Regions from separate parts of the Mesorhizobium sp. 113-3-3 genome, predicted to be linked through region 1. Evidence: riboswitches for the same ligand, from Rfam matches in the RefSeq annotation. Region 1 holds a riboswitch; each other region holds the start of a gene.
The links. Region 1 has a riboswitch for thiamine pyrophosphate ahead of thiB (thiamine ABC transporter substrate binding subunit). Riboswitches for the same ligand answer to the same signal wherever they lie in the genome.
Positions count from the first base shown of each region.

Region 1 (7,141 bases):
GAAGGACAGTTTCTTCGCCGGCCCTTTCGCGGCTGCCGGTTCGCTCTTGCCCGGCGCCGGCGCATCGGCGGCTTCAGCCTTGGCGCGCGCCTTGCGGTCGTCGAGCCTGGTGCCGCCGCGCTGCGCCAGCATGTCGGAATAGCCGCCGGCATATTCGACCCAGCGGCCGCCGCCGTCCGGCGCTATGATGCTGGTCACGGTTCGGTCGAGGAAATCGCGGTCGTGGCTGACCAGGATGACGGTGCCGGCGAAGCCGGCAACCAGTTCCTGCAGCAATTCCAGCGTCTCCATGTCGAGATCGTTGGTCGGCTCATCGAGCACGAGGAGGTTCGCCGGCCGCGCCAGCACGCGCGCCAGGATCAGCCGCGCCCGCTCGCCACCGGACAATTCTCGCACCGGCGTGCGCGCCTGCTCCGGCTTGAACAGGAAATCCTTCATGTAGGAGACGACATGGCGTTGCTCGCCATTGATGACGAGGTTTTCGCCGCGCCCGTCGGTGAGGTATTGCGCGAGCGTCTCCTGCGGATCGACCGCCTCGCGCTTCTGGTCGAGCGTGGCGATTTCCAGGTTGGTGCCGAGCCGGACCGAGCCGGCGTCCGGCGCCAATTCGCCGGTCAGCATCTTCAGAAGCGTCGTCTTGCCCGCGCCGTTCGGCCCGACGAGACCGACGCGGTCGCCACGCTGGATCCGCGTCGAGAAGCCCTTGACCACATTGAGATCGCCAAAGCTCTTCTCGATGTTCTTGGCTTCGATCACCAGCTTGCCGGACTCGGCGGCGTCGCTCGCCACCATGGTCGCGGTGCCCTCGGCGCCGCGATGGCCACGAAAACGCTGGCGCATGGTCTGCAACTCGCCCAGCCGGCGCATGTTGCGCTTGCGGCGCGCCGTCACGCCATAGCGCAGCCAATGCTCCTCGCGCACGATCTGGCGGCCGAGCTTGTGCTGCTCGCGCTCTTCCTCTTCCAGCACCAGGTCGCGCCATTCCTCGAAATGGCCAAAACCCTTGTCCAGCCTGCGGGTCTGGCCGCGATCGAGCCAGACAGTGGCGCGCGACACGCGCTCGAGGAAACGGCGGTCGTGCGAAATGACGATGAGCGCCGAGGAGGTGCGCACGAGCTCCTCTTCCAGCCATTCGATGACGGACAGGTCGAGATGGTTGGTCGGCTCATCGAGCAGCAGAATGTCGGGTTCCGGCGCCATGACGCGGGCAAGGGCAGCGCGCCTGGCCTCGCCGCCCGAGAGATCGCCCGGCCGTTCTTCGCCCGACAGGCCGAGATGCTCCATCAGATAGGAGGCGCGGTAGGGATCATCTGCCGGACCAAGTCCCGCCTCGACATAGGCGCGAACGGTGGCAAAACCTTCCATGTCGGGCATTTGCGGCAGATAGCGGACGGTTGCCGAAGGCTGGCGGAACACCTCGCCGTCCTGTGGCTCGATCAGGCCAGCGGCGATCTTGAGCAATGTCGACTTGCCGGATCCATTGCGGCCGACCAAAGCGATCTTGTCGCCGGCCGAAGCGGTCAAGGCGGCGCCATCGAGCAGCGGCGTGCCACCGAAGGTCAGCTTTATCCCGTCGAGATTGAGAAGAGGCGGAGCCATGTCAGCTTTCAGGTAATGGATACGGATGCGCAAGCAGCAACGCGCGGCCGTGGCCGAGCGCGATTTCGAGGCGGCCCCCGATCTTGTCGAACTTGACCTCGTTGGAGATGGTCAGTGACGAACCGAAGGCCACTTCGACCTGGTTGAGCGGCCATTTGGCGCCGGTGACGGTCAGTCCGGTAAGTTCGGAAAAACCGAGGATGGAAAACAGCGTGCCGTCGGCATAGTCGAAGCCGGCCTTTCCCAACAGCAAAGGCACGCCTTCCTGGGCACCGCTGGTCAGCAGCACCTCGGTCCCGGCCTCAGCCAGGCGCAGGGCAAGCGCCAGATGCAGGAAGGCATGGTCGGCGCGCTTGCCGCCGAACGCGCCCGCGAGCACCAGGCGGGTGGCGCCGCGCTCGAGGGCCGCGGCGATCGCCAGTTCGCCGTCAGTCTTGTCCTTCTCCGCCGGGAAGGTCCGGCGGGGGACGGCGGCGAGCTCTTCCGGCAGATCGGCCGGCACCGAATCGAAATCGCCTACCCACAGTTCCGGCACGAGGCCGAGCAGCCGTGCATGGCCGATGCCGGCATCCGCGGCGATCACGCGCGTGCCCTCGACATGGCGGTCGAGCCGGGGCGTGCGGATGAGATCGCCGCCAAGCAGGATGGTGAATGTGCTCATATCGTGTGGCCTGTACCAGCCCGGCACCGGAAACGGAAGGCCGGCAAACTGCCACTTGCGCGGTTCCTCGGGCCGGCCTATGTGTCGAAACGCTCTAACGGGGTGCCGGGCGCGATCTTCGCGGACCGGCTGAGAGGCAATCTCGCCAACCCGCTGAACCTGATCCGGTTTGTACCGGCGGAGGGATTAGACGTTTCGGACAGTCCGACGCCTCAATTCCTTTCAATTCGAACGAGGGAGGCGCCGATGCGCACGCTTTTATACGCTCTTGTCTCAGCCACGCTGGTGGCGCTGTCCGGGCCGGCCTTGGCCAAGGACAAGCTCACCGTCTATACCTATGAGAGCTTCACCGCCGACTGGGGTCCAGGCCCCGTGGTGAAGAAGGAATTCGAAGCCCAATGCGGCTGCGACGTCGAGTTCGTCTCGGTTGCCGACGGCGTCGCGCTGCTCAACCGCGTCAAGCTCGAAGGCGCCTCGACCAAGGCCGATATCGTGCTCGGCCTCGACACCAATCTCACCGCCGATGCCAAGGCCAGCGGGTTGTTTGCGCCGCATGGCGTGGTGAGCGACGTCAACGTGCCGGGTGGCTGGAGCGACGATACTTTTGTTCCCTTCGACTACGGCTATTTCGCTGTCGTCTACGACACCGAAAAGCTGAAGACGCCTCCCAAGAGCCTGAAGGAGCTGGTCGAAGGCAGCGCCGACGACAAGATCGTCATCCAGGATCCGCGCACCTCGACGCCGGGCCTCGGGCTGCTGTTGTGGGTGAAGTCGGTCTATGGCGACAAGGCGCCGGAAGCCTGGGCCAAGCTCAAGACGAAGGTGCTGACCGTGACGCCGGGCTGGAGCGAGGCATATGGCCTGTTCACCAAGGGCGAAGCGCCGATGGTGCTGTCCTATACGACGTCGCCAGCCTACCACATGGTCGCCGAGAACACGCAGCGCTACCAGGCGGCTTCCTTCGAGGAAGGCGAGTATCTGCAGATCGAGGTGGCCGGCATCACCACCACGGGGGCGAAGAACCCGCTGGCGGCAAAGTTCATCGCTTTCATGACCGGCCCGAAATTCCAGGACGCGATCCCTGAGACCAACTGGATGTTCCCGGCCGGGAAGACCGACAAGCCGCTCAACCCGGCCTTCGACAAACTGGTCAAGCCGACCAAGACCTTGCTGTTCAGCCCCGAGGAGGTCGCCGCTAACCGTAAGGCCTGGGTCGATGAATGGCTGGCGGTGATGAGCAAATGAGCGCGCGCTTCACCCTCCCCCTTGTGGGGAGGGTCGATCCGCGAAGCGGAGCGGGGTGGGGGTGCCGACGCTGAGCCCAGACTCACCCCCACCCCGGATCGCGGACACCGCTTTGCGGCATCCGCGATCCGACCCTCCCCGCAAGGGGGAGGGTGGAAGGCGCGCGTCCTCTGACTCCCGCGTTCGCGCCGGCATCCTCGCGCTCGCCGCGATCACACTGCTGATCGGCGGCGCGTTTGCCGGTCTGCTCGTCGAAGGCGCCCATGACTTTTCGGGCGCCTGGGCGGCCTTCGATCCCTACCTGCTGCGCGTCGTGCGCTTCACGCTCTGGCAGGCCGCCCTATCGACGCTGCTTTCTGTCGGCCCGGCCCTGTTCGTGGCGCGCGCGCTGTCGCGGCATCCGCGCTTCTTCGGCCGCGCCTTCATCCTGCAGCTTTTCGCCGTGCCGCTGGCGCTGCCGGCGATCGTCGCGGCGCTCGGTATCCTGGCGCTCTACGGCCGCGCCGGCTATTTCGCCGGGCTGTTCAGCGCCGTCGGCGGCCAGGGCTGGCCAGGCATTTACGGCCTGTCCGGCATTCTCGTCGCCCATGTCTTCTTCAATCTGCCGTTGGCGACGCGGCTGTTCCTCGAGGCGCTGCAGACCATTCCCGCCGACCAATGGCGGCTGGCAAGCCAGCTCGGTATGGCGGCGCGGCCGGCCTTCCGGCTGATCGAATGGCCGACGCTGCGCGCCGCTCTGCCGGGTGTCGCCGGGCTGGTCTTCATGCTGTGCATCACATCCTTCACCATCGTGCTGACGCTGGGCGGTGGGCCGGCCGCGACGACGCTGGAGGTCGGCATCTACCAGGCGCTGCGCTTCGATTTCGATCCGGCGCGAGCGGTCGCGCTGACATTGCTGCAGATCGCGCTGACCTTCATCGTGGTGCTGGCGCTGACGCGGCTTGGCGCCAATGTCGTCGGCGACACCAACCTGCCGGTCGCGCCGCGCCGCTATCTCTCCGTCAACGGCACCGAGACCATGCTGAACGCCGCGCTCATCGTGCTGGCGCTGCTGTTCGTTATCGGGCCGATGGCTGCCACGGTGATTGCAGGGTTGGGTGCCGATCTCGGCCGGCTGGCGGGCGAGGCCGCTGTCCGGCAGGCGACGCTGACCAGTGCGGTGCTGGCCTTCCTGTCGGCGCTGCTTTCGGTGATGCTGTCGCTGGCGCTGACCATGGCGCGCCGGGCACTCGCGTTGAACCGTCGCGCCGGTCCAAGAGCGCTGCTCGAACATGCCACGGATACCGGCGCGGGTTTTGTGCTGGTCGTGCCGCCGATCGTCATCGGCGCCGGCTGGTTCCTGCTACTGCGCCATGCCGGCGATGTCTTTGCCATCGCACCGGTCATGGTCGTCACCGTCAATGCCGTCATGGCGATGCCCTTCGCGCTGCGTGCCGTCCGCCCCGCCTATGATGCGGCGAGCGAGCGTCACGAACGGCTCTGCGCGCAGCTCGGCATTGCCGGCTGGGCGAGGCTGCGGCTGGTCGACTGGCCGTCATTGCGGCGTCCGCTCGCCACGGCCTTCGCTTTCGCCATGGCGCTGTCGCTCGGCGATCTCGGCGTCATCGCGCTGTTCGGCAGTGATTCCGTGCAGACCTTGCCCTACCTTCTGCTTTCGCGCATGGGCAGCTACCGCACCGAGGACGCCGCCGGCCTGGCGCTGCTGCTAGGCCTGGTCTGCCTCGCCTTGGTGTTGGCGGCGGACTGGCTCGGAAGGGAAAAGGTCCGCTATGTCTGATGAGGGCAGGAAGGGTGTTCCGGTGCGGCTGGACAAGGTCTCGTTCAGCTATGGCGAGGCGCCGCTCGCCTTCGATGTCGCTTTCGCGGCTGCCGAAATCACCGCCATTATGGGGCCGAGCGGTTCGGGCAAGTCGACGCTGCTCAATCTGGTTGCCGGCTTCGAGGCGCCGCAGTCGGGCCGCGTGCTGATCGGCGGGGCCGATGTCGGCGCCGATCCTCCGGCCGCCCGGCCGGTGTCGATGGTGTTTCAGGAAAACAACCTTTTTGGCCATCTCTCCGTCGAGCAGAATGTCGGGCTCGGCCGCTCGCCGTCGCTGCGGCTGACCGATACCGACCGCGAGGCGATCGCCGGCGCGCTTGCGCGCACTGGCCTTGGCGGCAAGGAAAAGCGCTTGCCGCGCGAACTCTCCGGCGGCGAACGGCAGCGTGTTGCCCTGGCGCGCGTGCTGGTGCGCGATCGCCCGGTTCTGCTGCTCGACGAGCCCTTTGCCTCGTTGGGGCCGGCCTTGCGCGATGATATGCTCGATCTGGTCGCCGGTGTGCACGCCGAACGCGGCATGACGGTGCTGTTCGTCACGCATCAGCCTGAGGATGCCCGCCGAATCGGCCAGAATGTGGTGTTTCTGGACGATGGCGCCATCGCGGCCATCGGCAGCGCGGACGATTTCTTTGCCGAGGCTGGTCCGGAAGCGTTCCGGCGCTATATCGGGACAAGTGCCGGCAATGCCGTATCACGAGATATTGCCCGGAAGCGGACATAATTTACGGTCAAACCGATCTCAGGCGATGGGACGCTTGCTTGCCATGGCAGAAGTAGTGTGGCTAGGTCCGCCCTACTGGTCCGGCACAGGCCGTGATTTGCCTACTGCACCCGTCACATGCCCCGAGGGACGTGTGACGGGTGCCGTAGAAATTTGTTTTTTGCGCATGACAGGTTCCGAAGATCGCCCCCGATTTTCCTGTTCATGCGCCGGGACCTGAAAGGAAGCCGCTCTGGCGATCGGCGTCGACAAGCTGCGAATGAATCCGCTGGCGCGCTTTCTGGCGCTGGCCGGCTTTGCCGTGGCGCTGGCAAGCTGCCAGATGTTCACGCCTCCGGAGGTCCAGGAATCCGGCTTCCAGCCGTCCGACAGGCCGATCACCGTCGACAATGTTGGCGCCAACAACAAGCTGGCCGAACTCGCCAAGGCGCAGCATCCACGCATCCTGGCGACCTATGGCGGCGAATATTCCGATCCCAAGCTCGAGCGCATGGTCGCCAAGGTCGTCGGCAATTTGACCGTTGTCTCGGCCAACCCGACACAGACCTATCGCATCACCATCCTCAATTCGCCCAACGTCAACGCCTTCGCACTGCCCGGCGGCTATCTCTACATCACGCGCGGCCTTTTGGCGCTGGCCAATGATTCGTCCGAGCTTGCCGCCGTCATCGCGCATGAGATGGGCCACGTCACCGCCAATCACGGCCTGCAGCGCCAGCAGTTGGAAGCCGAGGAAGGCCTGGCAACCAAAGTGGTTTCGGACGTCCTCGGTGACAGCCCGACAGCCAAGGCGGCGCTGATCCGCGGCAAGCTCCGGCTCGCGCAGTTCTCGCGTAACCAGGAGCTGGAAGCCGACGCCATCGGTATCAAGTCGATTGGTGAAGCCGGTTATGATCCCTATGCCGCCGGCCGCTTCCTGCAGTCGATGTCGGCCTACACCGATTTCCGCTCGATCAGCGGCGCCACCGACGCCAGCCTCGACTTCCTGGCCACGCACCCCAACACGCCGCAGCGCATTGATCTGGCGCAGCGCCATGCCCGCCAGTTCGGCGCGCCCGGCGTCGGCACGCGCGACCGCGATTCCTTCCTCGCCGGC
Region 1 covers NZ_AP023243.1:1,420,742-1,427,882, forward strand. Annotated here, with positions in the region: gene JG746_RS06810 (ABC-F family ATP-binding cassette domain-containing protein) at 1-1,599, opposite strand, end outside; gene JG746_RS06815 (thiamine diphosphokinase) at 1,601-2,260, opposite strand; TPP riboswitch at 2,349-2,463, shown strand; gene thiB (thiamine ABC transporter substrate binding subunit) at 2,507-3,505, shown strand; gene thiP (thiamine/thiamine pyrophosphate ABC transporter permease) at 3,618-5,282, shown strand; gene thiQ (thiamine ABC transporter ATP-binding protein) at 5,275-6,045, shown strand; gene JG746_RS06835 (M48 family metalloprotease) at 6,305-7,141, shown strand, end outside.

Region 2 (7,141 bases), 1.7 Mb from region 1:
ACCGCTGGCAAGCGTGAGCAGCAAAGCCTGCCGGCGCGTCAGGTCAGTCATGGTCATGTCCTTTGGATGGTTGCGGGTTGAGCAAAATGTCGAGGATCTCGGCCTCGAGTGCGCCCGCCTGCCACGCGGCGGCGCCGGTCGGATCGCGCGGGCGCGGCAATGGCACGCTGATTTCACGCAGCACACGGGCCGGGCGCGCCGACAGCACGTAGATGCGGTCGGACAGGAACACGGCCTCGCGCACATCATGCGTGATCAGCAGCGCCGTCCAGTTGTGATGCCGCCACATCCGCTCGAGCCAGCGCTGCATGGCCGCACGGGTCAGCGCGTCGAGCGCGCCGAACGGCTCATCGAGCAAAAGCATGTCGCGCTCCTGCACCACCGTGCGCAGCAGCGCCGCGCGCTGACGCATGCCGCCCGAAAGCTGTGCCGGAAAATGCTGCTCGAAGCCGGCAAGCCCGAACTCGGCAAACAACGGCGCGACACGCGCCCTCGCCGCCTTGCGCTCGATGCCTTGCACTTCGAGCCCGAGCGTCGCGTTGTCGAGGATGCGCCGCCACGGCATCAGCGCGTCGCGCTGCGGCATGAACGCGAAATGCCGGCCATGGTCGTCGAGCGGCGTGCCGTCGAAGAACATCTCGCCCTCGCCATGCTCGGCACCGGTCAGAAGCTGGAACAGCGTCGACTTGCCGGCGCCCGAAGGCCCAAGGATCGAGACGAATTCGCCGGCACCGACGCTAAGCGAAATGTCGGCAAGCACGTCGAGCCCGCCAAACGCCTTGCGCACATGCCGCAATTCGAGCCGGCTCATTGCCACGGCCCCTTCCCTGCTGGCTGCCGGCCAGCCCGCTCCCAAGGCATGGCGAGGCGCTGCAGGAGCACCGTCAGCCCAAACAGGATCAGCGTGAGCGCGGCACTGACACCGACCGCGGCAAGCACCAGATCGGGGCGAAAATTGTTCTTGGCGTTGAGCATGTAGATGCCCAGCCCCTTGGCCGCACCGGCATATTCGGCGAAGATGGCGCCGACCACGGCATAGGTGATGGAGATCCTCAAGCCCGCGAAAAAATAGGGCAACGCCGAAGGCAGCCGCGCCAGCACAAAAACGCGCCAGCGCCCTGCCCCCATGGCGCGCAGCATCTGGCCGATCTCCACCTCCGTCGCTTCGTAGCCCTGCACCAGAGCCACCAGCATCGGGAAGAAGGTGATCAGTGCCACCAGCATGATCTTCGGCGTCAGCCCGAAGCCGAACCACAGCACCACCAGCGGCGCGATCGCCACCAGCGGCAAGGTCTGGCTGATGATGAAGACGGGAAACAGCGCGCGCCGCAGCGGCTGGAAGAAGTCGACCAGCATTGACAGCGCGAAGGCGGCCCCCAGCGAGCAGGCAAAGCCGATCAGCGTCGCGCGGATGGTGGGAATGGCGTTGTCGATCAGCGCCTCGCGATTGAGCATCGCCTGCTCGAAGACGCGTGAGGGCGCCGGCAGGATCGTCGGCTTGATGCCGGAATAGGTGGCGTAGAGTTCCCAGGCCACGAGCAGCAGCCCGACCGACATCACGGCTGGTGCCGCCTTGGTGAAGTAGCCCGCGAGCTGCCGCGGGCGGCTGGATGACGATGAGAGCACGAGAGAACAACCTTGACGTCCGCGCGAAGAAAACGCGTTCTGTTCAGACAGCGGTGGGGCTGTTGGCGGAAACCGTGACGTCGAGGGTTACGTGACCGGCGCCCGGCCCGAAGCGGCAGAAGGCTTCGTTCAGCGCCGAAAAGATCGCCCCGCTATCGCCGCGCAGTTTGGTGCAGAAATTCTTGGAGCGATCGTAGACGCCGGACTGTTTCAGGAAATCGATGCAGCCATAGATCTCGTCCATGTGGTCGCCGGTGCCCATCACATAGAGCGAGAATTGCGCCGCCGCCGGCTGGCCGGTGGTGGCAGCATCTCGCACGGCGGCGATGGCGGCCTCCTTGCGCGGACCGAGCGGCCCGACTGGCCCGCCAAACGCGTCGGACCGGCAGATCGGATCGTCCGGCTCGCCCGGGCAACCGCGCGAAATGGCGGCCGACAGCACACAATGCTTGCCGCTCTGCGACGCCGACACGAACAGGTCGCGCAGCGCCGGGAACAACACTTCAGGTGGCCCGACAAGCAAGGTCGAGATGTCGTCGGTCTCGATCCTCAGCCTGTCCCGGTAGGGATCGAGCGCACCGATCGCGCCCAAGATGACGCCGACGAAATCGTCGGCCATGGGATATAGGGAAATCTGTGCGCCTGAAAACATCGCCCGCCTCGCTCCGCTGGTATTACCCAGATCAGCTTCTAGGGTCTGTGGGCTTGCCGCCCCCGTCTCAGCCCCGACCGTACGGAGCACCCCTGTGGATGAGCGCGTTAAAGCACCATTCGAACGGAAGGGGAAGCCGTTTTTTCAGCGCACTGGGCCAAAAGTGTTGCACCAGCTCTGACCATTGCGCGGACTCTGACGATGCCGCGCAGTCGCAATTCTATGGGGAATCTTCGCCAAGCCGAGAGGTTGTCCCACCAGTCGCAACACGACGAGTTCACGGAAATGGAGACACAACCATGTTCATGAAAATCCTCGCGGCTTCGGCGTTCACCATTGCGCTTGCCACTTCAGCGATGGCGCAAGGCAACGCCGCAAACGGCATGGATGGGTCGGGCGGCAGCGGCCAGTCTGTGACTGTAGACCCGAGCACGCCAGCTTCGCCCAATAGGGTCGATCCGGCAACAACCAACAGCACGACCATCGCGCCGGGCGATATGAACTCCAATGCGGATCGGAATTGCCCGACCAACCCGCAAGGTGCGCAGACCGATGCAAACGGCAATTTGACGGCGGCCACCGTGAACGACAACAACTGCGGCAAGTAAGTTATTGCCCCAAAAACGAAAGAGCCGCCAGACATCCGGCGGCTTTCGATCACTCCCAACGATCGCAAAGCGTTGCGCAGCCACTTAGAGCGTTCCACCGTTTCATGGAAACGGCGAACCGCTCCAACCCTTTGTTTTGACGCAATTCCGGACGGAAAACCGCTCACACTTTTCCTGGAATTGCTCTAGACAATCGGCGCGCTGCTTTTGCCAACCTTATGAGACAGCCTTCTCGCGCACCGGCAGCTTCCAGCCCGGCCTGACGAAATGGCAGGTGTAGCCGTTTGGATATTTCTCCAGATAATCCTGGTGCTCGGGCTCGGCTTCCCAGAAGGCGCCGGCCGGCGCGACTTCCGTGACGACCTTCCCCGGCCACAGGCCGGAAGCATCGACATCGGCGATGGTGTCTTCGGCGACGCGCTTTTGCTCGTCGGTTGTATAGTAGATCGCCGAGCGGTAGCTCATCCCGACGTCGTTGCCCTGGCGGTTGCGCGTCGTCGGATCATGGATCTGGAAAAAGCGCTCCAGCAGCGTGCGATAGCTGATCACCGCCGGATCGAAATTGATCTCGATGGCTTCGGCATGGGTGCCGTGGTTGCGATAGGTGGCGTTGGCAACGTCGCCGCCACTATAGCCCACACGCGTGGAGCTGACGCCGGGATAGCGCCGTATCAGATCCTGCATGCCCCAGAAACAGCCACCGGCAAGCACTGCGCGTTCGGTCGAAGTCGCCATGTCACGTCTCCTCAAAAGGCAATTCCAACTTATGCGGCGGTTTCCCGCCAGGAATTGCGCAGACAAAATTGGATTTCCCGATAGATGGGCATTCTCGTCCGCTTCGTCCAGTCGCGGGGAAACAACGCGCCGTGAGAGAACGATATCACGACGCGGTCGGGGATCGAGCGGTTTCTCAGTTGCGCCGATGCCGGGTCCGGCTGTCGACGGCAGGCGGCATATACAGCGTGCCGGGTGGAATGGCGGCAAAGCTGATCTGCACAGGCGGCGCCGTACGCGACCAATTGAAGAGAACGGTCTTGACCGGGAGCTTGCCCAGCCATGTCCGCAGTTGCGGCGGCACGCCCTGCCCCGGCCAAACCATCAGCATGCCGTGGTCACGCAAACGCTGCCTTGTGATCCAGGGCGCGAACCGCATATCGAGGTCGGTGAAGATCGACGGCTTGTCATAGGCATTGAGGCCCGCCAGCATGGCAACCTGAGTATCGCCGCCGACAATGTCGAGCCGGCCGGGCGCCGCCGCGTGCCAGACCGCTTCGGCCTCGTCCGAGATCGGCTGCGCCGGCCAGCAGACAGCGTCCAGGCGTCCCCGCAAATTGCAGCCCGTCCAGCGGAGGGTCGCATAGGCGCCCGACATGGTGACGATGCAGAGGAACGCGCAGATCACCAGCCTTCGCATCTCGATGGCGCCGAGCCGGTGGCCGAGGAAGGCGAGCACCGTGACGCCGACAAGATTGTACATCGGCGCCCCCCAGGACTCGCCGGTGCCGGTGAACAACGAGGCCACCATGATCAGGGTCGCCGGCCCAAGCCCCATCCACACGAGATAGACCAGAATGCCGCGTTCGACGGGAGCTTCGGGAGCGGGCGAACGCCGCAGCAGCCCCGATATCGCCAGCACCAGGAGAAAGCCGGAGAGCCCGGCCATCTGGACACCGATATAGTAAAGGCGCGCCCGGTGTTCGGTTACCCACGCGTCGCGGTCGGCGAAATAGGTCAGCGGCAGGAAATCGATGCGGTAGAGTGCGATGGCCAGCGGCGCAGCCACCGCCAGAAAAACGGCAAAGCCGAGCCACGGCCAGGGCGTCGCCAGCCGGCTGCGCGCGCGCGCGTCGTACAGCAGCCAGAGCGCGCCGAAGGCGAGCAGCAGGCCGGTGGAGAACTTGGCATAGAGCCCGACGCCCGACACCAGCCCGAGCGCCAGCCACCAGCCAGGCCCGCCACCACGGCCGGCGCGCCAGAGCAGCCAGCAGATGGCCGCCCAGAACGGCATCTGCGCATAGTCATGATTGAATTGCGGGGTCGGCCAGCCGAAGAAATAGACCGAGGGCATCAAAAGCACGGCAGCCAGCGCCCGGCTTTGTCCGAGCATGTCGCGGGCCAGCAGATAGACCAGGACGAAGGTCGACGAAATCGTCAGCTGGGCGAGCAAATATTGCGGCCAGTGGAATGATCCGGTCAGAAGATGGCTGGTTTCGAGCAGCCAGCCGGGAAGCTGCGGGTGCTTGTAGGTCAAAAGCACCCATTCGCGGCCCCACATGAACCCTTCCACCACATCGCCGGGCGGCGCGGGGTCGATCAATGCCGGCACCACCGTCCAGCACACGATCTGCACCAGGCACAGAAGCGCCAGCAAATACGAGGGACGGCGGAGCAGGCCGGGCCATACCGATGACGAGTCGTGGCCGGTGGCAGTCAGCCCCGCCGGCGCCCAACCATCCATGGAGTCGTCTATTCCCACCATGCGGCGCTTAAACCACATCGTCCGGTTTGCCGAACAGCCCCAACCTCAAAGCTTACGAAAAAGTATACTTGCAGGCCATTGCAAGACCAAGATTGGGCAGGAATTTCGGTGCTCCGTTGCCTTCCCCTCGGCAGAACAGCCGCCCATTTGATCCTGTCTGAACATCCCGGATATTCGATGCGTCACCAGCATGCCGTCATCCACCATCGCGCGCTCGACTTCTGGCTGGCACGTGCGGCGGTCCTCGTCATCATCTGCTTGCAGCTCCTGGTGATCAACGATCTTTCGTTCGGCCCCCGCTGGCTGGCGCCGGCGCTGGAGGCGGCCCTGCTTGTGCCCCTGTCCATCGCCACCGCCTGGACGCAGGTCGCCACCCAGAAAGCCATCGAGGAAGAGCACTGGTATCTGGTCGGCCGGTTTCGCGTCATGATCCGCAGGACGGCGCTGGTGATGACCGGCGTCGTCAGCGTCATGAATTGCGGTTCGCTGGTGTTCCTGGTGCGCGCCTTGCTGGCGGGCCATGCCGGCTCCAGCGGCCAGACGCTGCTGATCGACGCGCTCAACATCTGGGTCACCAATGTCATCGTCTTTGCCTTGTGGTTCTGGAGCACCGACCGCGGCGGGCCGCCGACCTGCGGCCTCGTCAAACGCGCCCATTCCGACTTCCTGTTCCCGCAAATGACCTTGAACGACCGCGAGATCCGCGACTGGCTGCCGGGCTTCGTCGACTATTTCTTCCTCGCCTTCACCAATGCGACGGCGTTTTCGCCGACTGACACCTTGCCGCTCTCCCAGCGCGCCAAGCTTTTGATGATGGCCGAGGCGATGATCTCGCTGCTGACGATCGCACTGGTCGCCGCCCGCGCCGTCAACATCCTGGCCTAGGTCAGAAACGCAAAATAGCCCGCCCCGGCGAACCGGAGCGGGCTATTGGATGGTCTGCTAGGGTCCCGAAGCTGGAGCGGGCGGACGATCCCCTCAATCCGTGCCGAGGTCGCGTTCGAAGACCACCTGATCGCGCAACGGAATGCCGTTCACAATCAAACCCTCGGGGTAGCCGGTCGATGGCCCGAACGCATCCTGCACGATGCGCCACATCCGAAAGCCCTGTCTTTGGTAGAAACGCAGATTGCCGATATCGGCCGCCGCTGTCGACACGATCAGGCGCCGGCCGTGGCGCTCGCGGCAGCGGGTGATTGCCGCCGCCACAAGGGCGCGCCCCAACCCTTCGCTCTGCCTTGCCGGACGGACCGCCAGGCTCTTGAGCTCGAAGACACCGCCCTCGCCTGTCTCGATGAGCTGCACGTGGCCGATGATCCTGTTGCCATCCCGCGCAACCAGCACCTCGCCCTTGTCGATATAGCTGGAAACCTGCGCGGGAGAATCGTCGGCAAGGGTAAACAGCGGCAGCAATATTTCGCGGTCCCCGTCATATCGTTCAATCTGCATCCGTAAGCCCAGGCTGGATCAATGCCGCCGCGAGTTCGGCAGCCTTGCTCCTGGATATAGCAGCGGCCGGTCAGGAGCCACAAACGCAAAAAAGCCCGCCCCGGCGTCAGCCGAGGCGGGCATTAACTCGATCGAGCCGTCAGGCGCGAATTCTCGGGCGCAGGGCAAGGCCTGGGGCTATTCCTCGGAAGCTGGTCCGGGCTTCCGCAAGCCGCGTGCAATCCGTCATCCAAACCAGCCAAACGTGACGCTGACCAGCAATACCGCGATCAGGATTGAGAGCGGCACCGCCATGAACAGCCCAGCTTCCAAGAATCGGGTTTCCTT
Region 2 covers NZ_AP023243.1:3,157,367-3,164,507, reverse strand. Annotated here, with positions in the region: gene JG746_RS15495 (ABC transporter substrate-binding protein) at 1-51, opposite strand, end outside; gene JG746_RS15490 (ABC transporter ATP-binding protein) at 44-811, opposite strand; gene JG746_RS15485 (ABC transporter permease) at 808-1,626, opposite strand; gene JG746_RS15480 (Ykof family thiamine-binding protein) at 1,670-2,278, opposite strand; TPP riboswitch at 2,269-2,382, opposite strand; gene JG746_RS15475 (hypothetical protein) at 2,578-2,886, shown strand; gene msrA (peptide-methionine (S)-S-oxide reductase MsrA) at 3,103-3,621, opposite strand; gene JG746_RS15465 (glycosyltransferase family 39 protein) at 3,797-5,344, opposite strand; gene JG746_RS15460 (hypothetical protein) at 5,543-6,250, shown strand; gene JG746_RS15455 (GNAT family N-acetyltransferase) at 6,344-6,814, opposite strand.
Region 2: another riboswitch for thiamine pyrophosphate. It lies ahead of JG746_RS15480 (Ykof family thiamine-binding protein); the one in region 1 lies ahead of thiB (thiamine ABC transporter substrate binding subunit).

Region 3 (7,141 bases), 1.6 Mb from region 1:
AGCCGGCAGATCGGCATCAGATCGTGGCGCAGCATATTAATGGCATCGTCCGCCAGCAGATTGCGTCCCGAGGTAGAGGCCAAGACCGGGTCGAGTACCACAGGCACTTGGCGGTTGACCAAAACAGCGCCGACTGCCTCAACAGCCGCCGATGTCCCAATCATGCCTATCTTGACGGCCGCGACAGCGTTGGCAGCGAACGCGGCGCGCATCTGAGCGGCGACAAGCTCCGACGGCACAAGCTTGACGTGCTCGACAGCCGAATGCGTCTGGACTGTCACGGCGGTGATGGCAAGACAACTTCGCACCCCGAAGGCGGAAACCGTTTCTATATCGCGGGCAATTCCAGCTCCACCGCTGGAGTCCGACCCGCCAACGACAAGCACATGCGGTTCTCGCCTCAGCGCCATCGCTCCGTCTTTTCGATCCATTCTCGTGTGCGCGCTTCGGGATCGGCATTCAGCGTGATGTCGGTCACGACGGCCGCGCTGTCCACGCCAGCCGCAAAGACACCGTCGAGCCGGTCAGGATTGAGGCCTCCAATGGCGACCAATGGGACAGGTGCGACCCGGCGCTTCCACTCGCGGATTCGTTCGAGCCCTTGCGGCGCCCATTTCATCTTCTTCAGGATGGTTGGGTAGATGGGACCGAGCGCGATGTAGTCGGGCTCGGCAAACAAGGCCGTCTCCAGTTCGACATGATCATGCGTGCTCAGCCCGAGCCTGACGCCGGCTGCCCGTATCCGCGCGCGGTCGGCGGTCTGCAAATCCTCCTGGCCGAGATGGACGAAGTTGCAGCCTTCCTCGATTGCCAGGCGCCAATGGTCATTGACGATGAGCTGGCTTTGGTGCTCGGCGCACAAGGCCGTTGCCTTCCGGATTTCCGCGCGCAACCCGGCCTCATCCTTGGTCTTGATACGCAGCTGCACCAGCTTGACGCCGAGCGGCAGCAGCCGTTCGATCCAGGCTGCGCTGTCGACGATTAGGTAGAACGGATCGAGCTTCATGAGAAAACCGCCCTGCCGAATATCGGCGTCGACGGCACGGCGACCTCGCGTGGCTCGAGCAATCCTGAACTGAAGGCTTCGCGACCGGCATCGACCGCCTTGCCGAACGCACGCGCCATGCCGACCGGATCGGCCGCCCTGGCGACCGCCGTGTTCAGGAGCACGGCGTCGAAACCGAGCTCCATGACCGTTGCGGCGTGTGACGGTCGCCCGAGGCCTGCATCCACGATCAGCGGGACGTCAGGGAAATGTCCGCGCATCGAGCGCAGTGCCGTCATGTTGACCGGTCCGAGGGCGGAACCGATCGGCGCGCACCACGGCATCAAGACCCTGCAGCCCGCCTCCAGCAGCCGTTCGGCCACGACAAGGTCGTCGGTGGTATAGGGGAATACCGAAAAGCCATCTTCGCACAGGATGCGGGCGCCTTCGACCAGGCCGAACACGTCTGGCTGCAGCGTGTCGTGGCTGCCGATCACTTCGAGCTTGATCCAGCTCGTACCGAAGACGTCGCGCGCCATCCTCGCGGTCGTGACCGCTTCCTTGACCGAATGGCAGCCGGCAGTATTGGGCAGGATTTTCGTGCCGAGTGAGCGGATCAGCGACCAGAATCTTTCGCCGGCCCTGCCGCCTGCCATCTCCCGCCGCAAGGAGACGGTCACCACCGACGTCCCCGACGCCTTCACCGCGTCGGCGAGGATGGCCGGCGACGGATACTGAGCCGTGCCGAGAAGCAGGCGGGAGGGAAGTGGCGTCCCGAAAAGCTCCAGCATGCTAGCCTCCCTGCATGGGCGAGAGGATTTCGATCCGGTCGCCGTCGCTCAACTGGAATTCTGCCCGCCGGGCTTTGTGCACGACGTCGCTGTTGACGGCCGTCGCCAGCCAATCGCCCTCATAGTCGAGCGCCGCAAGCAGCGCCGCCAGCGTGGTGGCGGCAACCTCACGCGCTTCGCCGTTGACCATCAGTTTCATGAGTAGGTTCCTTGGTTCCGTCTTGATTGAAAACCAGGTCGGCAGCTTGGCGCGCCATGGCGGGGGCGAGGAGAAAACCGTGACGATAGAGCCCATTGATCGCGACGGTGTCTCCGCTCGCTTCGACGCGGGGCAGGTTGTCGGGAAAGGCCGGACGAACGCCGACACCGGTTTCAACGATCTCGGCCTCGCCAAAGGCCGGATGGAGGGCATAGGCCGCGCCCAAAAGCTCCATCATTGAACGAGCCGTGACAGGTCCAGTGGACTGGCTCTCGATCATCGTCGCGCCGATCATGAAACGGTGGTCGGTGCGTGGCACCATATAGAGCGGAAAGCGCGGATGAAGCAGCCGGACCGGGCGCGACAGCGAGACATCAGGCGTACGCAGGATCAGCATCTCGCCACGAACGCCACGCAGCCTTCCATCGACGGCGGACATTCCCGTGCAGTCGATTTGACGACCGAACCCGGAAACAGCCGGGGCATCGGCGCAGAAGTGGAATTCGACTCCCATCGCCGCCAGCCTGTCATGAAGTGCCGCCATCGCCTGGCGCGGGTCGAGATGGGCTTCGTCGGAGAAGAGCAGTCCGCGGCGGAAGCGGCCGGCGAGGTCGGGCTCCAGCAACGCGATTTCATCCTCATCGACGCGCCGATGACCCGACGTGCGGCTGGCGAACCGGTCGAGTTCGCCCGCATCGCGCGGCGCGGCCACGACCAGTGTTCCGGCCCGCGTCACCTGCCCGGGCGTTGCCGCCTCCCACCAGTCGGCGGCATCGCGTCCGAGATCCAGCACCGGTTGCTCGGCGCTTTCGCGCTCGCACCATGGCGCCAGCATGCCGCCGGCGAACCACGACGCATTGCCGCCGAGGCCATGTCTTGTCTCAGCAACTGTCACCGCCGCGCCGCGCGTGGCGAGTTCGAAGGCTGCGGTGAGACCGGCGACGCCGGCCCCTTTGACCAGCACCCTCATGACCGCTCATGCGCCTCCGGCACCAGCGGTGTGCCGGTCTCGTCCGCCGGCACGTAGAGATCGCCGCCCTCGCGGTATTTCGCCGCCATCGCCGCCATGCCCTCCTTCTGCGCTTCGGCACGAATGTCGTGGGAAATCCGCATCGAGCAGAATTTCGGCCCGCACATCGAGCAGAAATGCGCCAGCTTGTGCGCTTCCTTGGGCAAGGTCTGGTCGTGGAAGGACCGCGCTGTTTCGGGATCGAGCGACAGGTTGAACTGGTCCTCCCAGCGGAACTCGAAGCGCGCGCGGGAAAGGGCGTCATCCCTGACTTTCGCCGCCGGATGCCCCTTCCCTAGGTCGGCGGCGTGTGCTGCGATCTTGTAGGTGATCACGCCAATCTTGACGTCGTTGCGATCGGGAAGGCCGAGATGTTCCTTCGGTGTGACGTAGCAGAGCATGGCGGTGCCGAACCAGCCGATCATGGCGGCGCCGATACCTGAGGTGATGTGGTCGTAACCCGGCGCGATGTCGGTCGTCAGCGGTCCAAGCGTATAGAAAGGCGCCTCGCCGCAGACGGCGAGTTGCTTGTCCATGTTCTCCTTGATCTTGTGCATCGGCACGTGGCCGGGCCCCTCGATCATCACCTGGCAATCCTTGGCCCAGGCGATCTTCGTCAGCTCGCCGAGCGTTTCCAGCTCGGCGAATTGCGCCGCGTCGTTGGCGTCGGCGATCGAGCCGGGACGAAGGCCGTCGCCGAGCGAAAAGGACACGTCATAGGCGCGGCAGATGTCGCAGATTTCGGCGAAATGCTCGTAAAGGAAGCTCTCCCGGTGATGGTGCAGGCACCATTTGGCCATGATCGACCCGCCGCGCGACACGATACCCGTGACCCGGTCGACCGTCAGCGGGATGTAGTGCAGCCGCACGCCTGCGTGGATGGTGAAATAGTCGACGCCCTGTTCGGCCTGTTCGATCAGCGTGTCGCGGTAGACCTCCCAGCTCAGATCCTCGGCGATGCCGTTGACCTTTTCGAGCGCCTGATAGAGAGGCACCGTGCCGATCGGCACCGGCGCATTGCGCACGATCCATTCGCGGATGTTGTGGATGTTGCGGCCGGTCGAGAGGTCCATCACCGTATCGGCGCCCCAGCGGATCGCCCAGACCATCTTTTCGACCTCCTCGGCCATCGAGGAGGTGACCGCCGAGTTGCCGATATTGGCGTTGATCTTGACCAGGAAATTGCGGCCGATGATCATCGGCTCGCTCTCGGGATGATTGATGTTGGCGGGAATGATTGCGCGCCCGCGAGCCACCTCGTCACGCACGAATTCCGGCGTGACGAGGTCGGGGATCGATGCGCCGAAGGCTTCGCCGTCGCGTTGCAGCGTGCCGCGCAGCATCTCGCGGCCGAGGTTCTCGCGGATGGCGACGAACTCCATTTCAGGCGTGATGATGCCGGCGCGGGCATAGGCAAGCTGCGTCACCGCCTTACCTGACCTGGCCCTGAGCGGCCGATTGCGAATGGGAAATTCCGGCGTCAGGCGCTCACCCACCGCGAATCCATTGTCTTCCGGCCGGACATGGCGGCCGTCATAGGCTTCGACATCGCCGCGCGCGGTAATCCATTCATGGCGAAGCCGGGCGAGGCCCTTTTCAATGCTGGTTTCGACTGTCGGGTCGGTATAGGGGCCTGATGGATCGTAGACGATGACGGGCGGCTCGCCGGCCGTTGGATGAACGGAGATTTCGCGCATCGGCACCCTGATCTGCGGGTGGAGGACGCCGGATTTGTGGATTTTCCGCGAGGCGGGCAGTGGTCCCGTCGACACGGCGGGGGTGAGGGCATTCATCGTGAGGCTCCTTTGCTCATGCATTGGAGACCCAGTTCTGTGCCGGAAGGATGAAAAGACGCTTTGGTCGGCCTGCCGAAACAGGACCTCGGGCGTAAACTCCCGCAAAGCGCTTGCACCGTCCCTACGCCAGTATGAACTGGATCAGGTTCAACGGGTCACTGCGCCGCGAAAGCCAGCAGTATCTCAGCCCCTTGCCGGGACTCCCCTGGTGAATGCATCGAATTGAACGGCCCGTCGCTATTTTGTCAAGCGCATTCGTCCCGCAGCGGTGATCGGCAACCAAACAAACCCAGCGGAAAAGCATGGTAGTATCGAGAGCAAGTCACGCTCCAGAGGAGCGGTGAAGCGCCCCCAATAAGGCGAGCCCTCATGCGGATTTCGGTGCCTTTTCCAGCACGGTGTTTTCGGGGCTTTCCGGAACGACGCTGCTGCCGCCCAGTTGGGTGAGATTGCTATAGAGGTCTGTCTTGCTCGTCGTCGGCAATCCTTCCCCTTCGGCTAGACGCCCCGTTTGTTTCCCCAGAGCAGAACATGAAGCTGCGGCAGTACACGCGCCTCGAACCACCTGTCACGGGTCACTTTTTCAACCAGCCATTCCATGCGCCTCATCACACCGGCCATGTCGATGAACCCGTCTTCGTTGCCGGGACGCGGCGGCGTGTGATTGCCGGGCTGCAGATAGACGGGTAATTGCGGGTAGCGCGCCGCGGCGTCTTTGGCATAGGCATAGTCATCTTCGTCGAAGACGACGAGCTTGAGCGCCGTCTGCGGCTTATCCTGCGCCGCCTCTAAGCAGGCGTCGAACGCGGCCCAATCTGTCGTCATTTCACTTGAGGGCGGCTTGGGGCTGAGTACCAGCACGTCGAGATCCGCGAACCATTGCTTAGACACCGAACCTTGGGTTTCCAATGCAAAACGGTAGCCCTCACCATGCCCGCGGTCGATCAACTGGCCAAGCGGCTGGATGGCCGGATTGCCGCCCGACAGCGATACCATCACGGGCTGACCGCCGGAAAGTGCAATGACCTTTTGCCAAACCGCGTCGGAAGACATCATCTCCCAATCATGGCGGAAGCGACGGTCCACCGCATGCAGGCTGTCGCACCAGGAACAGCGATAATCGCACCCGCCGGTTCTTACGAACACCGTCGGCAAGCCGATCAGCACGCCTTCGCCCTGAATGGTCGGCCCAAAAATCTCGCTCACCCGGATTCCGGGATGCAACGCGCAAGTCATGGTCGGTATTCCGCCCAGGTTTTCGGCGTCTCGCTCACCCGCACGGCGGAGGTTTCGGGTAGCCGCACCTTGCACCAGTCGTAGAAGTGCCTGGCCAGACATTCCGCTGTGGCATGGTCATGCCCCAGCACGTCGTTAAGATGCCGATGGTCGAACGTCCCATCGATGTAGTGCTTGAACGCCGCCAGATCTTGGTAGTCGCGCACAAAGCCGTGTTCGTCCAGTTCGCCACCTGAAAGCTCCACTACGACGATGTAGTTGTGGCCGTGCAGACGTGCGCACTGATGATCTGGTGGCAAGGAGGTGAGCTGATGCGAGGCCGAGAAGTGGAACTCTTTGGTAATGCGGAACATCACGCGCTCCTTGTCTGGATAGCGTGGAGCCAGAAGTCTGCGTCCTCATAATCTGTCGGGTCGGTGATGCCGGCCAGATCGAATGCTTCGCGCCGTTCGACGCATGTCCCGCAGCGACCGCAATGACGTGCACCGCCCTTGTAGCAGGACCACGTCGCCTCGAACGGTGTGGCGTACTTTGCCCCCTCGCTGACGATGTCGGCCTTCGACATATTCACATACGGAGCGTACAGGCGGATATCGGCGTAGCCTGCGAGGGCATGGTTCTGCATCGTCTGAAAGGCGTCGATAAAAGCGGGCCGGCAATCGGGATAGATGAAATGATCTCCGCCGTGGACGGCAGTGGCCACCGCATCGGCCTTCTTCGCGGCGGCAACCCCGAAGGCGATGGCCAGCATGATGGCGTTCCTATTCGGCACCACCGTGATCCTCATGGAGTCTTCGGCATAGTGCCCGTCGGGCACGTCCACATTATCAGTCAGCGCCGAGCCGCTCAGGTTCCGGCCAACATCGCGGATATCGACGATCTGGTGCGGAACAGCCAGCCGCTTGGCGCAGATAGCGGCAAAGCCGAGTTCCTTTTTGTGCCTCTGGCCGTAATCGAACGAAAGCAGGCCAATGAGTTTCTGCTCGGTCGCCACCTTGTGAGCGAGCGAAACAGAGTCCAATCCGCCGGAGCAGATGACGAGGGCTTTCATGGTTTGAATCCTTGTTTTGACCGGGTAAGGCTGCGACCGGAGATTTCTCTGCGTTCCCACTACTCCACGGAGCC
Region 3 covers NZ_AP023243.1:6,898,335-6,905,475, reverse strand. Annotated here, with positions in the region: gene JG746_RS33190 (hydroxymethylpyrimidine/phosphomethylpyrimidine kinase) at 1-410, opposite strand, end outside; gene JG746_RS33185 (thiamine phosphate synthase) at 401-1,006, opposite strand; gene JG746_RS33180 (thiazole synthase) at 1,003-1,776, opposite strand; gene thiS (sulfur carrier protein ThiS) at 1,778-1,975, opposite strand; gene thiO (glycine oxidase ThiO) at 1,944-2,945, opposite strand; gene thiC (phosphomethylpyrimidine synthase ThiC) at 2,942-4,777, opposite strand; TPP riboswitch at 4,881-4,997, opposite strand; gene queE (7-carboxy-7-deazaguanine synthase QueE) at 5,279-6,016, opposite strand; gene queD (6-carboxytetrahydropterin synthase QueD) at 6,013-6,369, opposite strand; gene queC (7-cyano-7-deazaguanine synthase QueC) at 6,369-7,067, opposite strand.
Region 3: another riboswitch for thiamine pyrophosphate. It lies ahead of thiC (phosphomethylpyrimidine synthase ThiC); the one in region 1 lies ahead of thiB (thiamine ABC transporter substrate binding subunit).